DNA from 4 places in the Arthrobacter sp. CC3 genome. Region 3 is predicted to be linked to each of the others. Evidence: riboswitches for the same ligand, from Rfam matches in the RefSeq annotation. Region 3 holds a riboswitch; each other region holds the start of a gene.
What was found. A riboswitch is a leader RNA that binds a small molecule or an ion and turns the genes downstream of it on or off. The one in region 3 is predicted to bind cyclic di-AMP.
Positions count from the first base shown of each region.

Region 1: another riboswitch for cyclic di-AMP. It lies ahead of PV761_RS20875 (peptidoglycan DD-metalloendopeptidase family protein); the one in region 3 lies ahead of PV761_RS18435 (NlpC/P60 family protein).
Region 2: another riboswitch for cyclic di-AMP. It lies ahead of PV761_RS23295 (hypothetical protein); the one in region 3 lies ahead of PV761_RS18435 (NlpC/P60 family protein).
Region 4: another riboswitch for cyclic di-AMP. It lies ahead of PV761_RS09775 (M23 family metallopeptidase); the one in region 3 lies ahead of PV761_RS18435 (NlpC/P60 family protein).

Region 1 covers NZ_JARCCY010000049.1:8,157-12,966, reverse strand. The annotation lists gene PV761_RS20885 (ZIP family metal transporter) at 1-1,237, shown strand, start outside; gene PV761_RS20880 (hypothetical protein) at 1,386-2,024, shown strand; cyclic di-AMP (ydaO/yuaA leader) riboswitch at 2,469-2,684, shown strand; gene PV761_RS20875 (peptidoglycan DD-metalloendopeptidase family protein) at 2,689-3,513, shown strand; gene PV761_RS20870 (isoprenylcysteine carboxylmethyltransferase family protein) at 4,499-4,810, shown strand, end outside.
Region 2 covers NZ_JARCCY010000071.1:9,413-14,222, reverse strand. The annotation lists gene PV761_RS23305 (response regulator transcription factor) at 1-520, shown strand, start outside; gene PV761_RS23300 (HAMP domain-containing sensor histidine kinase) at 522-2,054, shown strand; cyclic di-AMP (ydaO/yuaA leader) riboswitch at 2,192-2,376, shown strand; gene PV761_RS23295 (hypothetical protein) at 2,376-3,155, shown strand; gene PV761_RS23290 (hypothetical protein) at 3,375-3,839, shown strand; gene PV761_RS23285 (dolichyl-phosphate beta-glucosyltransferase) at 3,989-4,810, shown strand, end outside.
Region 3 covers NZ_JARCCY010000036.1:24,388-29,197, reverse strand. The annotation lists gene PV761_RS18445 (HNH endonuclease) at 1-178, opposite strand, end outside; gene PV761_RS18440 (NlpC/P60 family protein) at 401-1,156, opposite strand; gene PV761_RS18435 (NlpC/P60 family protein) at 1,315-1,989, opposite strand; cyclic di-AMP (ydaO/yuaA leader) riboswitch at 2,060-2,254, opposite strand; gene PV761_RS18430 (M23 family metallopeptidase) at 2,367-3,191, opposite strand; cyclic di-AMP (ydaO/yuaA leader) riboswitch at 3,195-3,405, opposite strand; gene PV761_RS18425 (metal-dependent transcriptional regulator) at 3,546-4,241, opposite strand; gene serC (phosphoserine transaminase) at 4,620-4,810, shown strand, end outside.
Region 4 covers NZ_JARCCY010000013.1:1,601-6,410, reverse strand. The annotation lists gene PV761_RS09790 (cytochrome c oxidase assembly protein) at 1-656, opposite strand, end outside; gene PV761_RS09785 (metalloregulator ArsR/SmtB family transcription factor) at 1,077-1,496, shown strand; gene PV761_RS09780 (cytochrome c oxidase assembly protein) at 1,539-2,516, shown strand; cyclic di-AMP (ydaO/yuaA leader) riboswitch at 2,661-2,846, shown strand; gene PV761_RS09775 (M23 family metallopeptidase) at 2,850-3,632, shown strand; gene PV761_RS09770 (DUF305 domain-containing protein) at 3,629-4,303, shown strand; gene PV761_RS09765 (DUF3105 domain-containing protein) at 4,330-4,810, shown strand, end outside.

The sequences.
Region 1 (4,810 bases), on a different contig from region 3:
CGCACCGGCATCAACGTCAGCGCCGGCATCCACGTCAACAGATCAGACAGTCGTCCGGCGGCCGAAACCCCGGTGGCTGCTCGGTCTCGGACCCCTGGTCCTGATAGCCGTCCTCCTGGGCCTGTTTTCCCTGCTGAACGGCCCGGGCCTGTCCCGGCTCGGCCAGGGAGTTCCACCCAAGGAAGAAGTGGCGGTGGAGGACGTCCGGCTGACCCCGGGCCAGATCATCATCACTGTCCGCAACGAAGGCCCGGACCCGGTGGCCATCGCCCAGGTCAACGTCTCGGACTACTACGCAGCCTTCACCCAGACCACCGAGACCATGGCCCCGCTGCAGACCAGCACCATCACCGTCAGCTACCACTGGGTGGACGGGGACCCCTACGAGATCGCCCTGGTGACCTCCATCGGGGGCAAGATCCCCGCCGCCATCGACGCCGCCGCGCTGAGCCCCGAACGCGACGGCTCCTTTTTCGGCCTGATGGCACTGCTCGGCGTCTACGTCGGAGTCATCCCGGTGGCGCTGGGAATGCTCTGGATGCCTTTCGTCCGGCGCTCCTCCGCCGCCTGGGTGCGCGGACTGCTCGGCGTCACCGTCGGGCTGCTGGCCTTCCTGACCTTCGACGCCACCCTTGAGGCCTTTGATCTCGTCGCCGGCACCAGCGCCTTCGGCGGACCCCTCGTCGTGATCCTGGGGGCGCTGCTGTCCTACCTGGTGCTGGAGGCGACCGACGCCTGGATGCGCCGGCACCAGGACCTGCACACCACAGGGGAGCCCGCCGCACTTTCGCCGCGCAGGCTGGCACTACTGATCGCCGTCGGCATCGGGCTGCACAACCTCGGAGAGGGCCTTGCCATCGGCTCGGCCTACGCCGTGGGCTCCTTGGCCCTGGGCGCCTCCCTGATCATCGGCTTCGCCATCCACAACACCACCGAAGGCCTTGCCATCGTCACCCCCATGGCCCGAACAAGACCCTCCCTTGCCCGCCTCGCCGTCCTGGGCCTGATCGCCGGCGCCCCTGCCGTGCTCGGGGCACTGATCGGCTCCACCGTGTACCAGCCCACCCTGGGCGCATTCCTCCTCGGTCTCGGCGCCGGGGCCGTCGGCCAGGTCGCTGTCAAGCTCCTGCCAATGCTCAAGGACCCCGAAGGAAAGACCTTCACGCCGCTGACCGCCGGGGGAATCGTGGCAGGCCTGGCCGTCATGTTCGGCACCGGCCTGCTCGTCGTGGCCTGAAACCGGCCAAACCCGTGCCGGCGGAGGCCCGTGCCATGCCACCTGGCCATGGCAGCCGTTGAGACAGTAGGGATCCATCCGGCCGGTCCCGACCTGTTCGATCAGGTTGTTGTCCTGATGGATCAAGCTGGCGCGGGATAATGAGGCCATGGCCAAGACTCCCGCCCAGCGCATCAAAAAACACGGCAGCAAAGCCACGGTCCCCGCCCACCAACTGCCTCCTGTGATCAACTCCACAACCAGCCGGTCGCCGCAAAAGGCGCAAGGTAACAGCAACCTGATCGTTGTTGCCGGCGTCGTAGCCAGCCTTTTCTTGTTCTGGTACCTGCACTTGCTCACGCTGAACCAGATGACGCAGTTGTCCGGCGGTCTCGCGATGCCGGATTCCCTTGTGGGCGGCTTTTCCACCGAGTATGTTGGGCAGCTGCGCGCTGCCATGGACGATGACGCCCGCGGGCAGCTCGGCTACGTCCACAAAACCGCGGGGACGCTGTTTCCTCTCATTTTCGGCTTCAGTTGGCTCCTGCTGATCGGCACGAACGTGGCCGTCAAGACCGTGCGTTGGGCGTTGTGGATGGCGCCGATACTCTTCGTCATCATCCGACTGTGGGCCAACGCTGCCGTTGACGCCGCCCTTGCTCCTGCCACGCCCGATGCCAGCGCGGTGGCTGCGGCGTCAGCCCTCACGGTCGGGGGCTGGGTGCTTCTCTTCCTGAGCCTGATGGCGGGAGGGGCGGCGGTGTTCCTGGGACGCCGGGACGCCCGGCGGAGGCCCAGGCTGCCCTGACGATCCGCTGTTCCCAGCGGAGAATGTGAAGGTTTCCACACGAACGAACCGCGGGTGAAGTCAGTATTGCCGGTCTCATGTGGTTCGGACGGGCCCTCTGGGACCAACGAAAGAATCAAGTCCGACGTCAGAGCTTCCGCAGCCGCCGCCACATGGGTCAAAGGCGGCAGACGGCATCAAAGGCGACGGGCCGATAGTGGTCAAGGCCAAATGATGGCGTTCCGAATCCTTAACCATATTTAAGCGACGATGAGCAGCATGGTGGCGCACGGGATGGGCGAGACCCCGACTCCTCCAGTTGCGCTGACCCGGCGCACGTAATGCCGTGACGCCCCTTCCGCAAAGATAACGGAACGATTACGGTCCGATTAGTCAGCTATAGTTGAGCCTGAAGCATCGATACCAAAGCGTTACCTGATCCGGAGCCAGGCTCTGCCAGCGGATCAGGTGCACGAGTCACCAACTGGCAGAGGCGGAGGAACCATAACCGGCAGTCGCAGGACTGCCTTGGGGTGAAGTCCGTCAGCAGCAAGCCCTCATCGAGCTAAAAATCCTTCCGGGGACATCTCTGCGCAGAGTGCTTGTTACGGCGGACCGGGTCTTTGAACTCTCTGACCCGAATCCGACAGCTAACTTCGCAGGCTTACCCGGAGAGGAAAAAATCTTGGCCAGGCAATACTCCAGGGGCCGCCGACGCGCGACAGGCCCCGCTTCGGCGCGCCGGGCGACCGAGGTGTTTACCGCGGACAGGCCCCGCGATCCGCAGCGCGAAGCACGCCGTCGCCGGGGACCCTTCCGCCAGATCACTGATTTCGCCGCCTCCAGCGGTATCGGCCAGAAGGCCGGCATCGCGTTGGCAGCAACGGGCCTGGCACTCACCGTGACTGTTCCGGTGACCGGCCCTGTGATGGCCGCCCAGGAACCCGTTCAGGCCGCGTCCGCCGTTTCCACCGCCCCACAGCCTGAAATTTCCGCGGCGCCGGGAGCTCGAATCGACTTCAGCCGCTCCCCGGTAGCCACGAAGGCGGACCCGGACGGCAAGCTGAAACAACTGCTCAGTGCCCAGTCGGCCGGTGCCATCACCCGCGCAGCCTCCGCTGGAACTCTTGGCGCTCCGCTCGCTGCGATGACCACAGTTTCGCCGTTCGGGCTCCGGGTCAGTCCCATCACAGGCGGTTCAGGAGATTTCCATCGGGGACAGGACCTCGTCGCCCAGTGCGGCACTTCCGTCCTGGCCGCTGCCGCAGGTACCGTCACCTTCGCAAGTTGGGACCAGTATGGCGGAGGGAACCGCGTGGTCGTGGATCACGGCAACGGCCTGAAAACCACATACAACCACCTGTCTTCCTTCAACGTGACCAAGGGGCAGGCAGTATCCCGGGGAGACGTGGTGGCCTTCAGTGGGACCACGGGCGCCTCCACCGGCTGCCACCTCCACTTCGAGGTTGAAGTCAACGGGAAAGTTGTCGACCCCACCGGCTGGCTCTAAATTCAACTGATAGCGGGCTCCGCGCAAGCTTGCTCGCAGCGGCGGCCGGCTTCCATGCAGATACGCCAATGCTCGTGCATGCGATTCGCACTCGTCCGGGAGTCCGTGCAGACGGTCTGACAGGCTTTCAGGACGGCCCTGGTGATGTCCGATTTCGTAGCCGGTGTGCCGGGACAAGATATTCCCGGTAATGCCGCAGATGTAGGCGCTGCATATGGCCCAGTGCACTCGCTGCACGTCAGAGGTAGCCGGGATGGCCGTGCGCCTGAGCTGCCGGCACTCCTGACGCTGGAAGAAGTGGAAATGATCACTGAGTTCGGCGCAGTCCACGTTCCCGGAAAACCCGGGTCGTCCTGACGGCCACAGTCCGGGCTGGTGCGCGGCTCTACCGTGGAGCGTCGGGATCTGATGCGATCTCTGGCGCTGGCTCCTGGCGATGAGGGCAAAAGTTGCCGCTGATGCGAACGGAGAGATGCCCTGCAGCCGGACGGACTCCGGGCCGGGATCACCGAAGCTGGGGCGCTTTCGCACAGGACCTAGCGGTCCAACGCCGAGCCCGTGCCGAGCATCTTTCCGCCACGCCGATGGCATGCTGGGCGGGGTCGGCCCGCTACCCGCCGCCTCCAGGCCTCGGGCCGAATTTCGTCACACGCCAATCATGTCCCCTGGAAGCTTCGCGTTTATACCGGCGATCGGTAGCGCAAGCGAGGGGATCCAGGCCGGCGCAGAAGTGAAAGATGTACGCCGCCATCTCTGATCTCCGAAGTACGGTCGAGGCCCGGTCCGGGGCGCGTCTGGTCACTCACCAAAGGTCATCGAAGCCGGGCTGGGCAGAACAGCTTACGCAGTGTCAGCAATCTGGAAATTGCCGGAGGCGGATGCGTCCGGGCCGCTGGATCGCCAAAAAGTTATGGTATAAAGCCTAGGCGGCAGGAAGCGATTCGATAATGTTGATGAACCGGGTAGTGACGAGGGGTGATGGGTGATGGCTGTCGCTGCTCTCATCCTCACCGGAGTTTTTGCCCTGCTCGACGTCGCGCGCCACGTGATCCAGCGTCACCGCACGGGCGACGCCGGGATCCGGCAGTTCTCGGTCGGGCCTGGATCCCTGCAATGGTGGGCGCACTGGGGCATGGAATTCGGCACCCTGATCACGGGCGTGGCCGCGCCTATCGCAGACCTGACCGGACTCGCGCCGCTCGAGGTTCTGGACCACCCGGTGGCTCGCGGTGTCGGCACGGCACTTGCCGTGCTCGGCATCCTGGCTACCTTCGCCGCCCAACTTGCGATGGGAGCA
Region 2 (4,810 bases), on a different contig from region 3:
GCTCCCGGGGTTCGACGGCGTCGAGCTGCTCACCAGGATCCGCGCCTTCGCGCCGGAGGTGCCTGCGCTCTTCCTGACGGCGAAGGATGCCGTCCAGGACCGCATCCTCGGCCTGGCCGCCGGCGGCGACGATTACGTCACCAAGCCCTTCAGTATGGAAGAGGTGCTCCTCCGCCTGCACCGGCTGGTCCAGCGCTCCGGGGTGGCCGCCATGGACACCGCCGAACTGGTGGTGGGCGACCTCGTCCTCAACATCGACACTCGTGAAGTGACCCGCGCCGGCGAGGAACTGCAGCTGACGGCCACGCAGTTTGAACTCCTCCGTTACCTCATGGAAAACCCCAAGCGCGTGGTCAGCAAGGCCCAGATCCTGGACCGTGTGTGGGACTACGACTTCGGCGGCCAGGCCAATATCGTGGAGCTCTACATTTCCTACCTGCGCAAGAAGGTGGATGCCACGCACCCGCCCATGATCCACACCGTCCGCGGCGCAGGCTACGTCATCAAACCGGCGGATTGAGGTGCCCACGCTTTCCGGCGAGATCCGCAAGGACCGCCGCCGCTGGCTCGATCCGTCCACGTGGCACCTCCGCACCCGGCTGGTGCTGGTGGCCATGGCGTTGCTGGTGGCCATCTGCGGCGCCATTGGCCTGTTCAGCTACGCGTCCATGGATTCCTTCCTGACCAAGCAGCTCGACGATCGCTTAAGCCAGGCCTCAAGGCTCTCCAACGAAGCGGGCAGGCCACGGCTCGGCAACCCGGCCGGCAGGCCCGACCCGCTGGAGGGCAAGGGCCAAGGAATCGGAACCCTCATTGCCCGGATCGACAACGGAAATGTCAGCACCGCCGGGTTCCTGGCCAACGACGCCACGACCGCATCGCTCTCGGCCGAGGACGACCAGGTCCTGTTGGCCCTCCGGCACGACGCAAGCCCGGTTGACCGGACACTGTCCACCGGCTCCTACCGCCTGGTTGCCGTGGAAGCGCAGTACGGGGACGTGATTGTCACCGGGCTCCCCCTCGATGAAAAGCAAAACACGCTCAACTCTCTGGTGTGGACCATGGTGATCGTGTCGATGGGAGGGCTGGTCCTGATCGGCCTGGCCGGAACGGTCCTCATCCGCCGCACCATGAAACCGCTCGAGCAGCTGTCTGAGGTGGCCACGCAGGTTTCGAACATGCCGCTCGACGCCGGCGAAGTGGCACTGGCGGTCCGGGTACCGCCGTCGAACGCGCACCCCGGAACTGAAGTGGGCAGCGTTGGCCACGCCCTCAACCTCATGCTGGACAACGTGTCCAAGGCACTCGAGGCCCGGCAGCAGAGTGAGACGAAGGTGCGCCAGTTCGTGGCGGACGCTTCGCACGAGCTACGCACGCCGCTCACTGCCATCCGCGGCTACACAGAACTGATGCGGATGACCGAGGACTTCACGCCTGACGGCAAGAAATCGCTCGCCAGGGTACAGAGCCAGTCGGAACGGATGACCACCCTGGTGGAGGATCTCCTGCTGCTGGCACGGTTGGACGAAGGCCAGCCGCTCAAGATCAGCGACGTGGACCTGACGCAACTGGTGGTGGAAACCGTCAGCGACGAGAAGGTCATGGCGCCGGACCGCGTCTGGCAGCTTGAACTGCCGGACGAGCCCGTTGTGGTCCGCGGCGACGCCAAGCAGCTGCACCAGGTGCTGGCCAATCTCCTCTCCAATGCCCGCAAGCACACGGACCCCGGAACCACCGTGGTCACCGGCGTGATGCGGTCCGCCGACGGCAGTGCCGTGGTGACCGTGACGGACAACGGTGCGGGGATACCGCCGGAGTTCGTCGACCGGGTCTTTGCCCGCTTTGCCAGGGCGGACGCCGCCCGCACCAGTCCGGCCCGCTCCGCTTCAGGTGCGGGCGCCGGCGGCGCAGCCGCGTCCGAAGGAACCAGCGGACTGGGCCTGTCGATCGTGCAGTCCATCGTGGAAGCGCACGGCGGAACCGTCGAGGTAAATTCCCGCCCGGGCCGCACCGAGTTCGCCCTCCGCCTGCCCTGCGAGCCGCCGGCAGCCTAACTCCGGTTCCAGAGCGGCGAGCCAGCCGTTCCGGCGCAAGTCAACGCGCCGCCGTCGTGATCCTCGTTACCGAAATGTGACTTAAGCGCGATACTCCTGTACCGTTTTTAGAGTGCGGCCACCGTTCTAGCCGCATATCCGGATGGACGCCAAACTCTGCCGCTACCCGGATTTCCTCATGATTAGGCAGAGGCGGGGGACCCAGGTCTCCGGGCATCTTGCACAGCCGCCCTCGGGGTGAAGCCGACACGTGAAGTTCCGTGCGGCCGGATGACCTCATCCGAACCCGACAGCTAACTCCGCCGGCATCGAGAGGCAACCATGACTAAATCCACGCTAGAAGTACGTCCGGAGCGCGCTTCCGACGAGTCCAAGACGCCTGCGGAACGTTCGCGCCACCGCGCCGAGCCAGCCACCACCGCATCCCCATTGGCCCGGCTTGCTGCCGGACTGCAGGGTTCCGGCCGCCGCGCCGCTGTAGTAGCCACGGCCTGCGCCGTCCTGATCGGAGTCGGCGCCGCCGGCCAGGCTTCAGAACCTGCAGCCCCGGCTACGTCTGCAACCGGCGAAGCCAGCGCCGCAACCGCAAACGCCGAGTCGAAGCTCGCGTTCGAAAAGATCCTGGTATCGGCCATGCCCGCCCCGGCGTCCGTCAGCCTGGCAGCTCAGTCGTCCGACGTGCAGCCGGCACCGGAGGAGAAGTCCGCACCGGAAGCACCGGCACCCGCGCCTGCACCCGCACCTGCTGCGGCCCCGGCACCGGCTCCTGCCCCGGCACCGCCAGTAGCCGTGGACGACCCCGCAGCTGCCCAGGCGTACGCCGCCTCGCAGCTCGGTACCTACGGCTGGGCGGCCGACCAGATGCAGTGCCTGACCACCCTGTGGACCAAGGAATCCGACTGGAAGACCACAGCCACGAACGCCAGCAGTGGCGCGTACGGCATTGTCCAGTCCCTGCCGGCCGAAAAGATGGCCAGCGCCGGATCCGACTACCTGACCAACTTCCGTACCCAGATCAATTGGGGCTTGAACTACGTGAAGGAACGGTACGGTTCCCCCTGTGGCGCCCTGAACTTCCACTACGCCAACAACTGGTACTAAGCCGGCGCACCCTCGCCGGACTTGGTCCGCATGAGCCGAAGGCCCCGAATCCACGCGATTCGGGGCCTTCGGCTGTTTTGCGGGATTTGGCTCCCCCCGTTCCCGGGGCCACAAGGTTTTCACAAGGTTGTGGAGTGACTCTGGGTCGCCGCCGCTTTCCATCGTCTTCCAAGCGGCGGCCGGCCCCCGGGCCGTCGTCAAGATGCAGGGAGCACAACAATGAAAAAATGGTTAGTTCCGACGGCCGTCCTGGCCTCAATCTTCGCGGCTGCCGCGCCGGCCGTTGCTGCCCCTTCCGGCCCGCCGATCACTGTGGACGGACCCGCTTCATTCATGAACTGTGGTTTTCTCGTCACCGGTGAAGTCACCGGTAAGGCCAAAAACATCACGACTCCCTCAGGGGACATCATCAGCACTTCTCCCGGGCTGAAGATCACCCTGACGGGGCCAAACGGAAAGCCCCTGAAATTGGTCATCACCGGAGTCCTCTTCTTTTCGTTCCCCAGCGAGAATGTGGTCGAAGTGAGAGCGACCGGCAATAACCTCCTCCAACTCCCCTCCCCTGACGGGCTCGTCCTCACGCGGGGGAATGTCAACTTCTCCGTGGACTCCGACGGCAACGAATTGCGGAGATTCTCCGGGGCCGGCACGGCAACGAACATCTGCTCGCTGTTGGGGCCCTGACGCACCATCCGCGGCGGCGGTGCGTCCACCAATGACGGTGGGCGCACCGCCGCCGTCTCCTTGCCCGTTTCCAGACAACGGCAAAATCCCACAGGAGCTGCACAGCTTTGGCCTAAATCCTTCATATCCGCCGGTCGCATAGTGGAACCATGACGCTCACTGACCAGGCCGCGGGATCCATACTCCAACCGCAATCGCAGCCGCGGGCCGTCGTCGATCTTCCGTCCGGCAGCGTTTCGCCGCCCGCAACGGGGCAGACCCGCCGCGCACCCATCGACGCCAGAACCCCGGGGGATGCAGGAACTGCCCTCCCCGTTCTTGATGTGGTCATCCCTGTCTACAACGAGGAGCGGGACCTGGAGCGATCCCTGCGGCACCTGCACGCTTATCTGCTCGGCAGCTTCCCGCACGCGTTCCGGATTACCGTGGCCGACAACGCCAGCACCGACGGCACGCTCAAAGCAGCTGAACGCATAGCCCGTGAGCTCCGCGAAGTCACCGTGGTCCGGCTGCCCGCGAAGGGGCGCGGCAACGCCCTTCGCAGCGTTTGGCTGGCGTCGCCGTCACCCGTTCTTGCCTACATGGACGTGAGTCTTTCCACGGACCTCGCTGCGCTGGCGCCGTTGGTGGCGCCTCTCATGTCCGGGCACTCCGATCTGGCCATCGGAACCCGGCTGGCGCGCGGTTCCCAGGTGGTCCGCAGCCCCTGGCGCGAGTTCATTTCACGCGGATACAACCTCCTGCTGCACACGCTGATGGGTGCACATTTCAGCGATGCGCAGTGCGGGTTCAAGGCAATTCGCGCAGACGTGGCCCGCCGCCTTCTTCCGCACACCGCGGACAACGAGTGGTTTTTCGACACCGAGCTGCTGATCATGGCGGAAAGATGCAGACTCCGCGTGCACGAGGTACCGGTTGACTGGACGAGCGGTGCCGACGCGGGCGTGGACCTGGTGCAAACGGCCATCGCA
Region 3 (4,810 bases):
GGATGTAGCGGTTCAGGAGTATCACGGACGGACGGCCCAGGATCTCCTGCGGCCCGACGACAGGATCGTCGCCTTCGGCCACTACGCTAGCTTTTCCGGTCAGCACAAGAACCAGCGCCCGGCGGAAGGTCACAACCGCCAGCGGTTCATATCCAGCATTAAGAACGAGAGTGCGCATGCACATACCTCTTCACGGCCGCACCCGTCAGGGGCTCGAGGGCCGGCTGCCCTCTGCTTGTCCGGGCTATGGATCGACAACACAAGAGTAAACACTCAAGTGGCCTATCGCCGAATCGGCTCCTTACCATAGACTCCGTGTCGGCAAAAATTCACCTGCCGGAAACGCAAAAGGACCCCAGCCCGAAGGCAGGGGTCCTTTTGTTACGCGGAAACCGGGGTATTAGCCGCCGACGCGGATGAAGACCGGGCCGGAGCCAACGTTGACGCTGAACAGGACGGTTGTTCCGCCGTTCCAGCCCCCGTGGACGGCCATGCCGTTGCCGACGTAAACAGCAATGTGGGCCCTGCCCATGCCGCCGTCTTGATAGTAAGCGAGATCGCCAGGCTGGGCTTCAGCTGCACTGACGGTGCGGCCCAGGGACAGGTAGCCTGCGGGCCAGCCGCGGTAGTTGATGCCAACCGCAGCGAGAGAGTTTGTCACAAGCATCGTGCAGTCCTGGGCAACGCCGAGCTGGGCGTACGCTGCAGCCGCGATCGCGGCACCGTTTCCGCTGGCGGCAGCGGGGGCTGCAGCTGCGGGGGCGGCCGGGGCCGACACGGTCGCGGCAACCGGAGCAGCCTCGGGAGCAGCTTCCTGAACCTCGACGACAGGCTTGGGAGCCTCGACGACCGGAGCCGGGGAGGTGGAGACAGCCGGCTTCTCGAAGGAGATGGCAATACTGGAAGCGGCCGAGATGTTGGCCGGAGCAGAGGACTGCACTTCCAGGGTGGAAGCAGAGGTTGCTTCGCGCTGTACGTTGGTATCGGCAGCGTTCGCTGCGATACCGCTGGTCAGGACCAGGCCGGAAGCTGCAGCGATAACCGCAGCCTGGCGGCCCACGCCGCCGGCGTTGTCGCCGACAGCCTTGGCAATGACAGCAAGCGAGTTGGTTTTGGTAACCTCGGCGCGGTGCCGTGCGATCGCACGAGTAGTCATTATTTCTCTCTTTCGTTTTCCTCAGACTGCGTGGCAGGCCGCGGTTTGGACGCTCCGGCATCTTGGGGGTAAGCCGGAACGGCCCGAACAGGTTTATATAGCGAAGAACGCGCGCTTCAGCGACGGGAAACCCGTGATGGAGCGAAGCGCCGCGTGTTCTAGCGAAGCGTGTAGAACGCGGATGTGCCCGTGGCGGACACAGCGTGCAGGAGCGTGCCCTGCGACGGGTTCAGCGCGCTGATCATCATGCCGTTGCCGACGTAGATGCCAACGTGAGCTCCGCCGTTCTGCATGACCAAGTCGCCCGGCGCCGGGGTGGCGGTGGGCTTCATGGCGGTCCATGCGTTGGTGCGGGGGATGCTGATGCCGGCCTGGGCGTAGACCCACTGGGTGAAGCCTGAGCAGTCCCAGCCGCTGGGGGTGGTGCCGCCCCAGACGTAGGCGCTGCCAATGCCGGTGTACGCTATGGCGGCGAGGCCAGATGCTGCTGCAGAGGAGGCGGCGTCGGCAAGTTTGCCGGCCTTGGCCTCCCCGTCAGCTGCTGTGGGGTTCTCACTGGCGTCGGTACCGGTGGATTGTGCCCGGACGGTTTCAATCTTCGGCGCTGCCATCGTGGTGACGGACGGACGCTCGAAGGAAACAGTCGCTGTCGGTTCAGCGCTTACGGCCAGCTGGGCTGACTGAGAGCCGGACTCCGTCGAAGCGGAAACACCCAGGTTGGTATCGGCGGCATTTGCCGGCATGCCAACACTGAGGATCAGTCCGGACGCGGCTGCGATCACAGCCGCCTGGCGACCTACGGTCCCGGCGTTGGCAGTAACAGCCCTGGACACGGAGTTCAACGGGTTCGTACGAACCGTTTGCGCACGGTGGCGCGCAGAAGTGTTGCGTGTAGACACGAAGGTAGCCTCTCCCAATGCCTACGAGGTGAGCTGTCGGATTCGGATGGGAGTCACCCGGCCGCGCGGCTTCCTGGGAAGCTTTTGCGACTTAACCCCAAGGTCTTCTTGCGAAGACCAAAATTGGTTCCCCCGCCTCTGCCAGACGATGTCATGCGAACGGACCTTGAGCGGTGGCAGAGTTAGGCAATCCACTCAAGAGCGCCAACTTCGGAAAAGTTGGCGTGCTTTAAACGGTACAGGAATTCCGATCGCATGTCACATTCAGGTCACGGCATGTCACAGGAATGCGAGAGTAACCCATCGCTTGGTCAGAGCCAGCCGGTGGGGTCGACGACTTCGCCGTTGACCATCACTTCGAAATGGAGGTGGCAGCCGGTGGAGGCTCCGGTGGTCCCGGCGAGCGCCACGACGTCCCCGCGGCCCACCTTTTGCCCCACCTGGACACTGGAGGACGACAGGTGGTTGTAAGTGGTTTCGAGGCCGTTGCCGTGGTCGATCACCACGCGGTTTCCGCCGCCATAGGGGTGCCAGCCCGAAAAGGTTACTGTTCCGCTCGCAGCGGCGAGGACGCTGGTGCCGCACTGTGCCGCATAGTCCTGGCCCCGGTGGAACTCACCTGAGCCACCCGTGATCGGGCTAGTGCGGAAACCGAAGGGAGATACCGAAATCATTTGTTCCAGCGGAGCCCCCAAGCTGCCCGCGGAGGCCGCACGCGTGATCGTCCCTGCCGACTGTGCGCTCAGGAGCTGTTTCAGCTTGCCGTCGGGATCGCCCTTGGTGGCCACGTAGGTCCGATTGAAGTCGATCTTGGCACCTGCAGCAACGGACACTTCGGGCTGGGGCGCAACCGAAGCGGTGGCGGCAGCGTTCCCGGTGTCCGCAGTGGACATCATGGGCCCGGTCGACGGGACGGAGACGGTGAGCACCAGTCCGGCGGCGGCGAGGGCAATGCCGGCCTTCTGACCCACGCCGCTTGCCGAAGCGAACTCCGTCACCTGGCTGAACAGGCTGCGGCGTCGGCGCGCATCACGGTGTGCATCGCGCGGCCTGACCGTCATAACGGCTTCGGCCACGGGGTACTCCGAAGCGGGACCGGTCGCCCTGCGGCGGCCCCTGACGGTCTGCGTGGTCAAGAATTATCCTCTCTGGAGAGCCTGCGAAGTTAGCTGTCGGATTCGGGTCAGAGAGTGCAAAGACCCGGTCCGCCATTGCAAGGCATCCGGCACAGGTGTCCCTAGGGAATCCTTCGTCGGAGGTGACTTGCCGCTGACGGACTTCACCCCAAGGCCGTATTCAACGGCCGATTGTGGTTCCTCCGCCTCTGCCAGGAGATGGTTCTGACGCTGATCCGCTGGCAGAGCTCGGCTTCGGATCAGGTAACGCTTTTGTATCGGCGCTAGTGCTCAACTATAGGCGATTAATCAGCGCGGTAATAATTCCGTTATCTGGGTCTCAGTAAGTTGTAGGTGGTCCTACCACTACGCCGGTTAGCTGACCGTAACAAACACGTGGGCAGCAACCTCGGGCGGCAACTCCAGCGCGCCTTCGATCTCGGGCACACGCACGGAGATGTATTCGCCGACGCGCTCGAGGGCCAGGGACGCTCCGGGCCGGATTCCGCCTTCATCCAGCTGCACCAGCAACTCCGGCTCAACCTGGATGGGTTCGGCCAGCCTGCTCACGGTGATACGCGAGTCGGCCCCGTACGCGGTCATGGCCTCAAGGAGGTTGACCACACCGTCGGTGAAAGCGGGAGCCGGCTGACCGCCAAGCGCCGCCAGTCCCGGAATGGGATTGCCGTAGGGGGAAACGGTGGGGTGGTTGAGGAGTTCAAAGATGCGACGCTCCACCCGCTCGCTCATGACGTGTTCCCAACGGCAGGCTTCGTCATGGACATACGCCCAGTCCAGTCCGATCACATCGGCCAGGAGCCGTTCCGCGAGGCGGTGTTTGCGCATGACTTCGGTGGCGCGTTTCCGGCCGGTTTCAGTCAGCTCAAGGTGCCGGTCCCCCGAAACAACCACCAGCCCGTCACGCTCCATCCGCCCGATGGTCTGCGAAACGGTGGGTCCGGAGTGGCGCAGCCGTTCGGCAATCCGGGCGCGGAGAGCCACGATGTTCTCTTCCTCAAGCTCCAAGATTGTCCGAAGATACATCTCCGTGGTGTCGATTAGATCGGTCATCCAGCTCAGCTCCTCGAGCACAGTCCTTGCGTCAGTCCCACCGTACCGCGCAAAGGCTTCCACGTTGGCCTCGGCGGGGTGGACCTGCATCCACCAACCAGCCGCTGGGAAAAGCCCCACGGGATCAGCCAGGCCGGCTTCGCGGCCCACTGTACGACAGCATCCAGCTTAGCCTATTTTGAATTACTCCGGATAATCTTCAGCGTATCGCTCTGACCTGCCGCCGGGATGTCTCAGTGACTGGACTATGACGGATGCCGTTCCCTCCCCCGCAGGCACGTCAGGCAGAATATAGGGGATTCCCCTGCAGGAACCCGTGCACTGCCGGGCCCACGTCCACGCCGGAAACCACGTCCACGCCGATAAATTGGAGCCATTGTGAGCGACACCAGCATCACTATCCCCGCCAACCTCCTGCCCAAGGACGGACGGTTCGGCGCCGGGCCATCAAAGGTCCGCCCCGAACAGATCGAAGCACTGTCTGCCGCCTCTGCCACCCTCCTCGGCACGTCGCACCGCCAGGCCCCGGTGAAGAACCTGGTGGGATCTGTCCGCAGCGGCCTCAGCGA
Region 4 (4,810 bases), on a different contig from region 3:
GGCAGCGGCATCCGGATCGAGGCGTTGATGATGCCGGAGGCGGAGACCAGAATGAAAGCGAACAGGGCCAGGGACGAGAACCGGCGCAGGACAGCGGCTGTGTCCTTGCCCAGTGCTGTTCCGGCGACGGTGAGGGCGATCAGTCCGCCGAACCAGAGGCACACCCCGACCAGGTGCAGGCCCAGGGAGTTGGTGGCCTGCTCGTGGTCGTTGCCGCTGGAGGCGTGGCCGATCAGGATCAGGGGCAGCACCCCTGCCATGGCCAGCAGCGCAGTAGCCGCCAGGGGCGCCGGGGACCGGACACTGAAGAGCAGAGTCGATACCATTGCTGCGATCATGACCACCGCCAGCCACGCATTGCCGGTGGGCAGTTCGCTGATGTAGGCGGCGAGGCCGGCGGAGAACTCGGGGCTGCCCGAGACGGGCAGACCGGCGATGTCCGCGAAGCCCAGCACCAGCACGGCGACGGCTGACAAGGTCCAGAGGACGCTGGCGGCGGCGGCCAGCATCATGATCCGGGTAAAGGCCGGATGTTCGGCCGCCGCCCGGGATGCCCGAACGTCACCGCCGTGGTCCCGGGAACCCCGTCCCGGAGCCTTCAGCAGGGGCGGGACGATGAACGTGGCAAAGACAAGGGCCCCGATCGTTGCAGCCATCGCGAGATTATGTCCGGTCTGCGCGACACCGTATCCCCACCGGACCAGCGCCCCCGGATCCCGGGCCTCAGCCGGAAGAGTTCCCCGGCCAAAGGCTGTCGCAACCAAAAGCACCGCCAGGGCGATTGCACAAGCGACAACCAGCCATACCGGCCTGGGCGAAACAGCCGGCCTCTCCTGTGAAGTGGAGGCTTTGAGGGCCACAATAAGTCCTAACCTGGTCCTGACCCCGTCCCGAAAGGGCAGGAAATGGAGCGCGAAACTGAGGGCAGCGCGCGACACCAGATTATCTGTAGAGTTGTTCACACGTTAATCGCCCGCTCCCAGACGGGCGTACCCGCGCCTGCCAGCACTCCGTACGGTTTGCCAGGGAACTATGGGGAAACGCGAAGCGTTAGCACGTAAAGGTAGCCTAGATGGATGACGCAGATTCCACCCCGAGCCCCCGCCGGGCCGGAGTGTTTTGTCCGGCTTGTCGATGCAGACAAAGTGGAGGCTGTCAGATCCAAGATGCCCGGGGACTCGGACGTGGCGGACCTGGCCGTGATCTTCGGGTTGCTCTCGGACCCTGGCCGGGTCAGGATCCTCATCGCTCTCCTCGAAGGAGAAATGTGCGTGTGCGACCTGGCAGCAACGACCGGTTTGAGCGAGTCCGGGGTCTCCCATGCCCTGCGCCTGCTGCGCGGGCCGCGGGTCGTGTCGGTGCGCCGTTCGGGAAGGATGGCCTACTACTCACTGGCCGACTCCCACGTCCGGATGCTTCTCGATCTCGGCCTGACACACGTCGGCCACACCGGTCAGGACCGGCTGCGGATGGTCGGAAGTGCTCACGCACCCTGACAGGTGCAGTCCGGTCCCGGCAGGGCGATACCCGGTGCAGCGATGTCTGTGCCTGACATGACCGGTCCGGTCTGGCTTCCGTCGCTGCCCCCGTCGCTGGCTGAATACCTGGCGCCTAACCTGCAGCCTGTTCCGCTAATCCCTGCCCTGATGCTCCTGGCCGCAGTGCTCTACCTGGCGGGGGCGATCAGACTGTGGCGGCAGGGCCGGCGCTGGTCCGTGGTGCGGACCTGTTCCTTCCTGCTGGGCTGCCTGGCCCTCATCGTGGTCATGGGCGCCGGCATTGAAGGGTACGGGCTGCGGATGTTCTCCATCTTCATGTTCCAGCAGCTGACCCTGATGATGGCCGTTCCGCCACTGCTGGTCATCGGATCCCCCGGGACACTGCTGCTGCGGGCAACACCGCACGGCAGGATGGGCCGCCCCGTCCTCCGGACAGCACTCTGGGGGCTGCGTTCACGATGGGGACGCCTGGCAATTCACCCCGCCTTCATGATCCCGCTGTTCCTGCTCAGCTTTTACGGGGTGTACTTCTCCGGGCTGGCGGACCTGCTGCTGCCGACCTGGTACGGCCACGTCGGCCTGGAACTGCTGTTTTTGATCTCCGGGATCCTGTTCACGGTGCCGCTGATTTCCGCTGATCCGCTGCCGAGCCGCCAGACCCACTTCGGACGGATGATCGACATCTTCGCGGAGATGCCGCTGCACGCCTTCTTCGGGGTGGTACTCATGATGGCCACCGCACCCATGGTGAAATTCTTCGCCACACCGCCTCCAGGCTGGAACATCAACCCGATAACGGACCAGGGCATAGCCGGCGGACTGGCCTGGTCCTACGGCGAACTGCCGGGAGTGCTCCTGCTGATGTTCATCCTGGTCCGATGGCAACGCGAAGAAACCAAATCCAATGCCAGTATCGACCGGGCCGAACTGACCGCAGGGACCCCCGAACTCGACGCCTACAACGACTACCTGCAGGAGTTGGCGGACAGGCCCGAACCGCGGCGCTGGCCCGAGTAGTCCGGGAACGATTTGACCCTCGTGAGAGTTGTACGGGTTGTAGAAAACACCATCTCCGTTGTTATCGAATTGTGACATATGTGGTGGTCGTGTAATGTTGATTCAGGCTTTTCTGTATTAAGCCTTGGCTCCGGACGCTCAGCCCCGCCGGCGGCGCCATACTACGAACTCACACGGCGGGGGCGGAGGACCCATTAACGGCAGCGTGCTGCCTTGGGGTTAAGACACACAGCGGTACGGGTCCACGCGGGCCGGCGCCGGAACTGTGTCCGGGCTTTTTTCCTTGGTCCGAACCCGACAGCTAACTTCGCAGGCGACCCGAAAGGATCAGCTGTGCCCCCCTCCCGCCACGGCCGCCGCCGCGCCCTTCCCCATGACCGCTCCCGCCGCCGCGCCGCCGCCCGACCTCAGGCTCCGTCCCCGCGCCCGGCCTGGCTGCCCGGGGCTTCGGCTTTTGCCGCTGTTGTCATGCTGGCCGCCGGCATACCCGCCGCGCATGCCGGACTTATTGCCGCCGCAGGTACCGTCGCCGCCGCCCAGCCGGCTGCTGTCGAGGCCGCTGCCCCGGCCATAGCAGCACAGGCACAGGCAGTCATCACCTATCCACGGACTGAAGTCGGGACCCGGCCCGCCGACCGGCCGGCGCCGGCAGCGCCTGCAGGATCCGCTGCCGGGACCCCCGCCGCAGCGGCGGCACCGCCAATGGCCGTACCTGTTGATTCCAGCCTGGGCGCGCCGCTGGCCAGCATGTCCATCTCCTCTCCGTTCGGATTCCGTACCAGCCCGATCACGGGAGGTTCGGGTGAGCTTCATACCGGGCTGGACCTGGTCGCCTCCTGCCAGACCGCAGTGTTCACCGCCGGCTCCGGGACCGTCGTGGAAGCTGGATGGTCCCAGAACGGTGGCGGGAACCGCATCGTGGTTGACCATGGCAATGGCATGAAAAGCACGTACAACCATCTGTCTTCGATAGAGGTTTCGGTCGGTGCGGTGGTGGCCAAGGGCCAGCGGCTCGGCGGGGCCGGAACGACCGGAAACTCCACCGGATGTCACCTGCACTTCGAAATTGTCCGAAACGGCGTAACTGTCGATCCGCAGGGCTGGCTCCGGTCGTGAACCTCACTGAGCCGCGTGAACAGCTCACGGCACCATCGCCGCTGCCCAGGAAGCGGCTCTGGGCTGTTTTCGTCACAGTCGTGGCCCTCACCGCACTGGGTTTCTTTGCCCTGGGCCGGCTTTCGACAGCGCCCGCACTCGTCCAGGACTCGGGCGCGGATGCGGGATTTTCCCGGGACATGCAGACCCATCACGCGCAGGCAGTGGAGATGGCCCTGTTGATCCGGGACAAGTCCGACGACCCCGAGGTCCGGGCGGTCGCCTACGACATTGCCACCGCCCAGCAGCATCAGAATGGCCAGATGTTCGCTTGGCTGCAGGACTGGGGCCTGTCCCAGGCCGGGTCAGCACCGCCGATGGCGTGGATGAGGGCCGGCGGTACTCATGACGGGTCCGGAGCCTCGCACGGGAGCCAAGGAGACGGCGCCGAAGGTGTCATGGAAGGGATGGCCACCCCGGAACAGATGCAGGCGCTTCGCGAATCCTCAGGTGCGGAGGCTGACTGGTTGTTCACGGACTTGATGATCCGCCATCATCAAGGTGGCGTCGCCATGGCCTCCGCCGGTACCCGCTTAGCGGAAACCTCAAAGGTCCGGGACTTCGCCGCCCGTATCGTAGAAGCCCAGACAGCTGAAATTACTGCCCTTGAAGAGCTCCGCGGCCGACTTTGACCGCACCTAAGAAAGCGAGACCGCCCATGTCTGGTAAACCGAAAGCCCACGAGGACCGTAAAGCGCTCCTGGCTGCGGTGCAGGCCAAACAGCGCGCGGCCGACAGGCGGCGGGCCTGGCTGATCTACGGCACGGGTGCGGCCGTGGTCCTCGCAATCGTCGCGGCGGTGAGCTTCGTCGTTGTCGGGGAGGTCCAGCAGCGCGACCGGCTTAATGCCGCGGCGGCCCGGCCCATCGACGGGGAGCAGGACTATCCCGACCAGTCCAGGAACCACACCAGCGAGCCCGTCAGTTATCCGCGGACTCCGGCCACGGGCGGGGACCATGCCCCGGTCTGGACGAACTGCGGGGTCTACACCACGCCCGTGGAACAAACGCGGGCAGTGCATTCTCTGGAACACGGGGCGGTCTGGCTCACCTACCGTCCCGACCTGGGCGCCGACCAGCTCGCCGAGCTGACGGCCTTGGCTGGCAAGCAGGACTATCTCCTGCTCAGCCCGGTAGCCG